One region of the Kitasatospora sp. NPDC094019 genome, then DNA from elsewhere that is predicted to be linked to it. Evidence: riboswitches for the same ligand, from Rfam matches in the RefSeq annotation. Region 1 holds a riboswitch; each other region holds the start of a gene.

Evidence for each region. Region 1 has a riboswitch for cobalamin ahead of ACIQ9P_RS36060 (peptidase). Riboswitches for the same ligand answer to the same signal wherever they lie in the genome.
Region 2: another riboswitch for cobalamin. It lies ahead of ACIQ9P_RS05415 (CoA-acylating methylmalonate-semialdehyde dehydrogenase); the one in region 1 lies ahead of ACIQ9P_RS36060 (peptidase).
Region 3: another riboswitch for cobalamin. It lies ahead of ACIQ9P_RS07635 (prenyltransferase/squalene oxidase repeat-containing protein); the one in region 1 lies ahead of ACIQ9P_RS36060 (peptidase).

What each region holds. Positions count from the first base shown of each region.
Region 1 is NZ_JBIWIF010000026.1:86,792-90,057, forward strand. It holds gene ACIQ9P_RS36055 (flagellar hook-length control protein FliK) at 1-353, opposite strand, end outside; gene ACIQ9P_RS36060 (peptidase) at 409-1,512, opposite strand; cobalamin riboswitch at 1,619-1,758, opposite strand; gene ACIQ9P_RS36065 (M4 family metallopeptidase) at 2,140-3,266, opposite strand, start outside.
Region 2 is NZ_JBIWIF010000002.1:71,412-74,677, forward strand. It holds gene ACIQ9P_RS05410 (amidohydrolase) at 1-1,476, shown strand, start outside; cobalamin riboswitch at 1,584-1,775, shown strand; gene ACIQ9P_RS05415 (CoA-acylating methylmalonate-semialdehyde dehydrogenase) at 1,981-3,266, shown strand, end outside.
Region 3 is NZ_JBIWIF010000002.1:587,205-590,470, reverse strand. It holds gene ACIQ9P_RS07635 (prenyltransferase/squalene oxidase repeat-containing protein) at 1-1,266, opposite strand, end outside; cobalamin riboswitch at 1,368-1,509, opposite strand; cobalamin riboswitch at 1,592-1,669, shown strand; gene ACIQ9P_RS07630 (hypothetical protein) at 1,847-3,223, shown strand.

The sequences.
Region 1 (3,266 bases):
TACGACCAGTAGGCGGTGCCGGTGGGGTTGGTGCAGGTCGTCGGCAGTGCGTTGATCTTGCAGACGAAGCCCGGGAAGCGCGGGTGGAAGGAGTAGGAGAAGCCGGCGCCGGTGATCGCGGCGAGGCCGCTGGCCGGGTCGCCCGGGGCGCAGCCGGTCTCGATGCCGCCGCCGAGGGCGGTGAAGTCGACGACCACGGTGACACCGGAGGTGCCGGTGCAGGCGGCGGCCCGGGCGGGCGGGGCGGTCGCGGTGGAGACGCCGAGCAGACCGGCGGTGAGGGCCGCGGCGGCGGCGAAGGCGCCGAGGGTACGGCGGGTGGGGCGAGGGGAGGTGTTCGTGGAGGTGGTCATGGAGGTGCTCCTCTGGTGCGGCGGGCGGCGGTGCGCGGTCTCGGGCGGGCGACCGTCAGGGGCGTGCGGCCGGGGCCGGGCAGGCCAGGGTGGGGGCGGACGGGCGGGCGCCGTGGGCGCTGAGGCCGGCGAGGCCCTGGCCGGAGAGGCCGAGCACGGCCTGGGCGGTGGCCCGGGTGGCGTTGGCGGGGTTGAAGCCGCTCGCGTCGTAGGCGACGGCGCCGCGCACGGCGGGGTCGGCGGAGCAGCCCTGCTGGAGCTTGACCAGGCTGCTCCAGCCCTTGAGGCCGCTGACGAGCCGGCCGCCGGGCAGCAGGGCGGAGGTGGCCAGGCCGGTGCTGTTGGCGTTGGAGGTGGTGGCACCGGCCGCGGCGAACCCGCCGTCGGTGTTCTGGTGGGCGGTCAGCCAGTCCAGGCCCGCCCTGGCCTTGGCGCTGCGGCCGGTGGCGGCGAGGGCCTGGGCCGCGAGTGCGGTGGCGTCGGTGTCGGCGGTGCAGGTCGCCTGGCCGAAGGCGACCGGGAAGCCGCCGTCGGCGCACTGGGCGGCGGCCAGGAAGTCGACGGCGGAGGCCGGGGCCCCGCCGGGGGTGCGCTGAAGGGCGATCAGGGCCAGGGACTGGCCGAAGGCGTTGCTGTAGTCGCCCCACTGGGAGCGGTCGGAGAAGCGGCCGCTCGGCGTCAGCAGGGATCGCAGCCGGGCGGGCAGGTCGACGCCGCCGAAGGCTGCCGGGGCGGCGCCGCGCACCTCGGCGGCCAGCAGCAGCTTGGCGGTGGCACCGGCGTACGCCTCGGTGGTGCCGTCGCCCAGGTAGCCGCCGAGGATGTCGGGCCGGGCGAGCCAGGCGGTGGCGCGGGCGGCCGCCTGGTCGGCGCTGCCGGCGGCGGCGAAGGCGAGCACGGCGTCGATGGTGAGGCCCTGGTCGGGGTAGGCGGTGCCGTCGAAGACCGACTCGAAGTGGTCGCCGTCGACGAGTTGACGGGCCAGCCAGCCCGCTGCGGCGGCGTCCGGGCGGTAGGTGCCGGTGGCACCGGTGGTGGAGGCCACGGGGGCCGCGGCGGTGGCGGCATGGGCGGCAGTGGCCGGAAGGGCGGCGGTCAGGGCCAGTGCGGATATCGCGAGCAGGCGGAGCGGGCGGTGGCGGAGCGCGGAGGCGGGCATGCGGGGCCTTTCCGGGCCTGGACGCACGGGCGGCCACCGGCGACCGTGCGGGGCAAACTGCCCGACGGCTCCGGGAGCCCCTGGCCGCAGACCACGACGGGAGGAGGGGACACACACCTCCGCCGACGGGTACTCGGGCTCGCCGCCGACTGCCGTCGGCGGCCTACCGTTGCGGGTCAGCGCCGGAATTGGACCGGACTTCCCCCGACGGCGGAGTCAGAACATGACGGCTCATGATGTCGGCTCGGCCGAGAGAGGGTCAAGGCCGGTGCGGGATCGAGCCGCCGACGGTGCGGGTGCGCGGTCTCCCGAGCACGGTCATCGAAGCACGGCCTCCCGAGCACGGCCTCCCGAGCACGGCCGCCGGAGCGCGGTCACCAGGACGGGGACGGCAAGGACGGGGACGACAGCGCGGGGACGACAGGGCCCGGTCACCGGGGCGCCGATGGGCGCCCCGGGCCGGCGACCGGGACCAGGAGCGGCGGACCGGGAGCGGAGGCCCGGTGACGACAGGGACCCGCCCGGCCGCCGCGGGGATGCGGCGGCCGGGCGGGAGACCGGGGCGGACGAGGTCCGGGCCTTCGGGGTCGGAAGCCCTGGATCGGACCTCGGGGCAGCCGCCTCCGGTCAGCAGGTGCCGGCCGCGCGCTCGCGCACGACCAGATCGGTGCGGCCCGCCGTGGCGTCCAGCCAGACCACCCGGGTGCCACGGTCGGCCACCGGGGAGTACTGACCGCCCCGGTTGCAGGACATCCGCTCGGGGGTGCCACCGGTGAGCGGGAACTGCCAGACCTTGGGCAGGTCGGCGTTCTTGGTGCCACCCGTCACCCGGCGAGCGGCGTCGGCGAAGGTGACCGCCCGGTCGGAGGCGGTGAAGCCCGCGATCCGGCGCGGCTCGGCGCCGGTGCCGGTGCCGGGCCGAGGGCCGGCGGGCAGGAGATCGGTCACGCCGGAGCCGTCCAGCGCGCCGGAGCGGATCACGCTGCCCTTCGCCGGGTCGAACGGTGTCTCGACCCACAGCAGTCGCCCGCCGACGAGGCGGGTACCGGAGACGTCGGTCCCGGAGGTGGTGTTCGGGTCGTCCACCACGTACTGGGCGACCACCTTGCCGGCGGCGAGCGAGTAGACGGTCGGCGCGCTCACCGTCCGCTCACCGGCCTGCCAGCTCTCGGTCCAGGCGAGCAGGCCGTTCTGGAAGGCGAGACCGGCGGCGCCGTGGCCCTCCGGCAGCGCGATCGGCACCGCCGGGGCGCCGTCGCGGGAGATCGCGGGCCCGCCGCGGCCGGTCGCCTGGTCCGTCATCAGGAAGGCGATGTCGCCGCCGGAGACCTTGACGTCGCGGAGGTACTGGTTCACGCCGCGGTGGACGCTGCGCACCGGGCCGCCGGCGAGCGGCCGGGCCAGGACCTCCATGCCCCAGCTGCCGTCGGCCCCCGCGCCCATCGCCACCCAGGTGGCGGTCGTGCCGTCGGTCGCGGGCCAGCCGTGCGAGCGGCCGTCCTCCGGGCTGAGCCGGGTGGGCTCGGCGGAGCCGCCGACGGCACCCGCGTACACGGCCATGCTTCCCCTGGCCCCCTTGCCTGCGGTGGCCGCCACCCAGCGGCCGGCCGCGACGTCCGGTGCCATGCTCTCGGTGGAGAGTTCGCGCAGCAGCGGCCGACTGTCCACGCCGATCCGGCGCTGCCAGCCGTCCTTGATCCCGTGGGCGTCGAACGCCCCGGCCACGGTGCGGAGTCGGGCGCGGTCGAGACCGA
Region 2 (3,266 bases), on a different contig from region 1:
ACCGGCAAGCTGCTGCTGCCCGGCTTCCAGGACGCCCACATCCACGCCGTCGGCGGCGGCACCGAACTGGCCACCTGCGACCTCACCGGCACCGTCGGCGTCGCCGACTACCTGGAGCGCATCCGCGCCTACGCCGACGCGAACCCCGACCAGGAGTGGATCACCGGCAGCGGCTGGTCGATGGAGAGCTTCGAGGGCGGCCTGCCGACCCGGCAGCTGCTCGACTCCGTCGTCCCCGACCGCCCGGTCCACCTCACCAACCGTGACCACCACGGCGCCTGGGCCAACACCCGCGCCCTGGAACTCGCCGGTGTCGACCGCGACACCCCCGACCCGGCCGACGGCCGGATCGAGCGCGAGGCCGACGGCACCCCCAGCGGCGTCCTCCAGGAGGGCGCCAGCGCCCTGGTGGCCCGGCTGATCCCGCCGATCACCGCCGCCGACCGCCTCGACGGACTGCTGTGCGCCCAGCGCCTGCTCCACTCCCTCGGCATCACGGGCTGGCAGGACGCCCTGCTCGGCGAGTTCAACGGCATGTCCGACCCTTCCGACGCCTACCTCGCCGCGGCGCGCTCCGGTGCGCTGACCGCCCGGGTGAACGGCGCCCTCTGGTGGGAGCGCGAGCGGGGCGCCGAGCAGATCCCCGAGCTCGTCGAGCGCCGCACCGCCCTCGCCCACGGCCGGTTCCGGGCCGGCTCGGTCAAGATCATGCAGGACGGCATCGCGGAGAACTTCACCGCCGCGATGACCAGCCCCTACCTGGACGGCTGCGGCTGCGCCACCGCCAACTCCGGCCTCAGCTTCGTCGACCCCACCGCCCTGCGCGAGTACGTCACGGCCCTCGACGCACTCGACTTCCAGGTGCACTTCCACGCGCTCGGCGACCGGGCGGTGCGCGAGGCGCTGGACGCGGTCGAGGCGGCCCGCGCCGCCAACGGGTGGCGCGACACCCGCCACCACCTGGCCCACCTCCAGGTGGTCCACCCCGACGACGTGCCCCGCTTCGCCCGGCTCGGCGCCATCGCCAACATCCAGCCGCTGTGGGCGGCGCACGAGCCGCAGATGGACGAGCTGACCATCCCCTTCCTCGGCCCGGAGCGCGCCTCCTGGCAGTACCCGTTCGGCGCGCTCCAGCGGGCCGGGGCCACCCTGGCGGCCGGCAGCGACTGGCCGGTGAGCAGCCCGGACCCGCTGGCCGGCCTGCACGTCGCCGTCAACCGGCGCGAGCCCGACGCCGGGGACGACCGGGTCTTCCTGCCGGAGCAGCGGCTCGACCTGGCGTCCGCGATCGCCGCCTACACCGCGGGCACCGCCCATGTGAACGGGCACGACGACGCCGGGGTGCTCGCGCCCGGTCTGCTGGCCGACCTGGTCGTGCTGGACCGCGACATCCTCACCGGCCCGCCGGAGGAGATCGCGTCGGCCCGGGTGCTGCGCACCTACGTCGGGGGCGAGCTGGTCCACGCCATCGACTGACGTCGCGTCAACGTCCGTCCGGGCCCCGGGGCGCTGTCCCCCGGGGCCCGTCGCGTTCCCTGCGGAGACCGCCGCCGCGCCCGGGCGGTGAGGCGCTCTGGACTTACTAGGACGTCCAACTATATGGTCGGAACAGGTCCGCGGTGTCAGGGAAGCCGGTGTGAGTCCGGCACGGTCCCGCCACTGTGACCGGGGAGTTCGTCCTCGCAGGAGTTCGGCCACTGGCAGCCAGCCGGGAAGGCCCGGGGGCGCGCGTCGATCCGGGAGTCAGGATACCGGCCGCGGATGGTCCGTGTTTTCCACGAGGATGGAGACGACACGCATGAATCCGGGCTGCTCCCGTTCCACCGCCCCCGGCTGTGCCGTGCCGACGAACCCCGGGGCGCACCCGCGCTGACGGTTCGTCCGCCGCCGCCGTCCCTGCCGCCGGGCGCACCACCGTGCTCCCGCGCACCGGCGCGGCCTCCACTCCTCCTCTCCCCATCCTGACGAGAGAAGGAACCGATGGTCCCCGAGTCCACCACCCCCGACCCGATCGTGCCCCACCCGGCCGTTCCCGAGCTGACCCACTTCATCGGCGGCAAGCGCACCGCCGGGACCTCCGGCCGCTTCGGCGACGTCCACGACCCCAACACCGGCCGGGTCCAGGCCCGGGTGCCGCTGGCGAGCCGCGCCGAGGTCGAGGCCGTGATCGCCGACGCGGCCCAGGCCCAGCCCGCGTGGGCGGCCTGGAACCCGCAGCGCCGGGCCCGGGTGCTGCTGCGCTTCCTCCAGCTCGTCGAGCAGGAGCGCGACACGCTCGCCCGGCTGCTCTCCGCCGAGCACGGCAAGACCGTCGCCGACGCCCACGGCGACCTCCAGCGCGGCCTGGAGGTGGTGGAGTTCGCGGCCGGTATCCCGCACCTGCTCAAGGGCGAGTTCACCGACAACGCCGGCACCGGCATCGACGTGTACTCGATGCGCCAGCCGCTCGGCGTGGTCGCCGGCATCACCCCGTTCAACTTCCCGGCGATGATCCCGCTCTGGAAGGCCGCGCCCGCGCTGGCCTGCGGCAACGCCTTCGTCCTCAAGCCGTCCGAGCGTGACCCCTCGGTGCCGCTGCGGCTCGCCGAACTGTTCCTGGAGGCCGGACTGCCGCCCGGCGTGCTGAACGTGGTGAACGGCGGCAAGGAGGCCGTCGACACCCTGCTGGAGGACCCCCGGGTGCAGGCGGTCGGCTTCGTCGGTTCCACCCCGATCGCCCAGTACGTCTACGCGACCGCGGCCGCCCACGGCAAGCGGGCCCAGTGCTTCGGCGGCGCCAAGAACCACATGATCGTGATGCCCGACGCGGACCTCGACCAGGCGGCCGACGCGCTGGTCGGCGCCGGCTACGGCTCCGCGGGCGAGCGCTGCATGGCGATCTCGGTGGCCGTCCCGGTCGGCGAGGAGACCGCCGACGCGCTGGTGGCCAAGCTGGTCGAGCGGATCGGCGCGCTGAAGGTCGGCCGCTCGGACGACCCGGCGGCGGACTTCGGCCCGTTGGTCGGCCGGGACGCGCTGGAGCGGGTCCGCGGCTACCTGGACCTCGGCGTCGAGGAGGGGGCCGAACTCGTCGTCGACGGCCGCGACTTCCGGCTGGAGGGCCACGAGGAGGGCTTCTTCCTCGGCCCCTCGCTGTTCGACCGGGTGACGCCGGAGATGCGGATCCACCGGGAGGAGATCTTCGGCCCGGTGCTGAGCGTGGTCCGCGCCGCCGACTACGAGGAGGCCCTGCGCCTGCCCAGCGAGCACGAGTTCGGCAACGGCGT
Region 3 (3,266 bases), on a different contig from region 1:
GCCCGCCACCAGGCGGTCGGCGGCCTTCTTCGCGATGGCCTCGCCCCCGGCCGTCCCGCGCAGGGCGAGGACGGTGAGGCCCGTGGCCACCGGGTCGGCCTCGCAGTAGCCCCCGGCCACGATCATCGAGCCGGCGATCCCGCCGTCGGCGCACTGGAGCACCGCGAAGCGGGCGAGCGCCGACGCGGGCGGCGTCACACCGGCGCGCCGCAGGGCGACGACGCCCCATGCCTGGGTCCAGGGCGAGGCCGCGCCGTAGAAGTCCCCGGCGGCCGTGCACTTGCCGTTCTCGCCCTGCCCGGCGCAGACGTGGTCGGTGAGCGCGGCGATCAGGTCACGGCCGCCGAAGGCCCTGGGGTCGCCCTCGGTGCTCTCGGCGACCAGGGCCAGCAGTGCGGCGGCCCTGGAGTCGGGCTTCCCGGCCGGTCCGTCCGGGAACAGGAACTCGTCGGTGTGTGCGGCGAGGTGGGCGACGACCTTGCGCAGGGCGGGGTCCTGGGTCCCGGCGGCGGCGAGGGCGATCGCGGTCTGGGCGGTCCGGGGGAAGTCGGCGCCCTCGAAGGCCCAGTTGCCCATGTATTCGCCGTTGACCAGCTGGGCGGCCAGCCAGGCGGCCGCCGCGGCGGGGTCGCCGGGGGTGGCGGACGGAACGGTCGGGCTGGGCGAGGGGGACGCGGTGGCCGACGGCGAAGGCCCACTGTTCTTGGCGCGGACGGAGTCCGGGGTGAAGCCGGGCGCCCCGCTGGTGCCGCCGATGTCGGTACCGCCGTAGACCCATGCCTCGACCTCGCCCGGCTTGGGCTTCTGGCTCGCGGCACCGAAGCGGCTGTAGGTCCAGGTGTCCTGGCCGGCCTCCGCGATCCAGTAGGACCAGTACGCCGTCGCCTGCGGGGTGGTGGTGCAGGGCTCCTCGGCGGCGGTCGGGTACTGGGTCCCGTTGTCGAAGGTCCCGTTGCCGAGCCGGCAGATGAAGGCGGGGCCGTCGTGCTCGGTGCCGGTGGTGCCGAAGCCCGCGTTGTGCAGCAGGTTCATGCCGGTCGTGGGGTGGGCGTCGCAGCCCCGGACGACGCCGCCGCCCCAGTGGCCGAAGTCGACGGCGACGATCGCGCCGGTGGTGGCCGTGCACTCCTCGATCGGGTCGGCGGCGGCCCGGCCGGGATGTCCGAGCAGCACGGTGCCGCCCGCGGCGACCGCGACGGCGCTGGTGGCGACGAGGGACGTGAGCCCCCGGAATCTGTGGCTCGTACGACTGCTGCTGGGCCTCACTGGCGACTCCCCGATCGGTCATCGGGTCGCACGACGCAGCCGACGGCTCCTCGCACGAGGAACCGCCCGGACCGCGTCGTAGTCCACGACGACGCAAGCACTTCTGAACGACGCCCCGGCGCAGGCATTCCGGCTCATCCGCCGGTGAGGACGGATCTACGGTTGCGGGTCAGCGCCGGAATCGGACCGGCTTCCCCTGACTGCCGAGGAGTGAAAATCGGTTCATCAGACCATGTGGCTCCGAGAGCCGTCAACGGTGCGTCATGTCACCTTCCCCACCTCGTGGTCCTTCCGGCGGTGCGGTAGCGTCCCCGGTGGCCGAGCGGGGGAACCCGGTGCGAATCCGGGGCTGACGCGCAGCGGTGTGGAGCGGCGCGCGGCGTCGCTCCGAGCCCGAATGCCCGTGCGGCCGCGCAGCATCAGCGACAGCCAGCCCACGCGATCCGGGCGGCGGCCGCCCCGCCGCCCCGCGCCCTCACCGGCGCCCGGGCCGGGGCCGGATCGGCGCCCGCCACTCCGAGGAGTCCCCGTGTCCGTTCCCGCCCTCCCGCGCTCCGTCCCGTCCCGCGCCGCCTCCGCGGTGACCGTCGCGGTGGCCGCCGGTGCCCTGGTCCTGTCGGCCGTTCCGGCCCACGCGACCGCGACCCCGGCCCAGATAGCCACCTCGAAGAGCACCGGTGTGACCTACCTGAAGTCCCTCCAGGCTTCCGACGGCAGCTATGTGACGGGTGGCGGCCTCTCCAACGAGTGGGCCTTCAGCGCCCTGGCCGCCGCGGGGACCGCCGCCGCCGACGTCACCCCCGGCGGCGACCCCACCAAGAACGCCCGCCTCGTCTACCGCAACCAGCTCGCGGCCGCCGGCTGGCCGGGGGCCGCCCCCGTCGCCACCGACTACCAGCGCGGCACCCTCAACGCCTACGCCGCCGGCATCGACCCGGCCCGCGTCGGCCCGGGCCGCAACCTGATCGCCGACCTCGTCGCGTACTGGCAGACCGCCGAGCCCGGCTACTACGGCCCGTCCGCCAACTTCAACGGCACCGTCTTCGGGCTCCTCGCCCTCGGCGGCGCCAAGACCCAGGGCGGCACCAAGCGCGTCCCGCAGGCGCTGCTCGACGCCTCCGCCACGGCCGTGCGCGCCAACCAGCACACCGACGGCGGCTGGAACTACAGCAAGGCCGCCGGTGACCCGACCGAACTCGGCAAGGGCAGCGACATCGACATGACCGGCGCGGCGATGGCCTCGCTGTGTGTCGGCGGCGTCCCCAACACCGACCCGGCGGTCGTGGCCGCCAAGAACTTCCTCAAGGGCAAGCTGCTGTCCTCCGGCGCGTTCAACGCCATGTGGGGCGCCAACACCGACTCCAACGGCTGGGCCGTCTCCGGCCTCAACGCCTGCGGCATCAACCCCCAGGGCACCGACTTCACCAGCGGCACCGGCAAGACCCCGGTCGACTTCCTGATCGCCCAGCAGTTCAAGCCCGGTGGCGGGTTCAAGTACCTGCCCACCGACACCAGCCCCTCCTCCTACGCCTCCGTCGACGGCCTGCGGGCCGTCGCGGGCGCGGGCTTCACCGCCACCCCGCCGGCGCCCACCGCGGCCGGGGAACCGGCGTGGGCCGCCACCACCGCCTTCACCGCCGGCACCGCCGCCCGCCTCGCCCTCGTCGTCGACAACGGCACCGCCACGCCCAAGGTCTGCGCCGTCACCCTCACCCCGACCGGCAGCACCGTCACCCTGGGCGACGTCCTCGACGCCGCCGCCACCGCCACGCCGAGCGGCTGCGTCACCTCCGTCACCCCGGCCACCGGCACCGGTACCGTCACCGCGATCAACGGCACCGCCAACAGCGGCCCGTCCACCTGGAAGGTCAGCCTGGACGGCGGCACCGCCACCGCCGCCGCCCGCGCCACCACGGTCAACGTGGGCGACACCGTCTCGCTGCGCTACGGCAGCTGATCCGGGACGCACCACGGGCCGAGGGTCCCCGGGTACCGGCTAC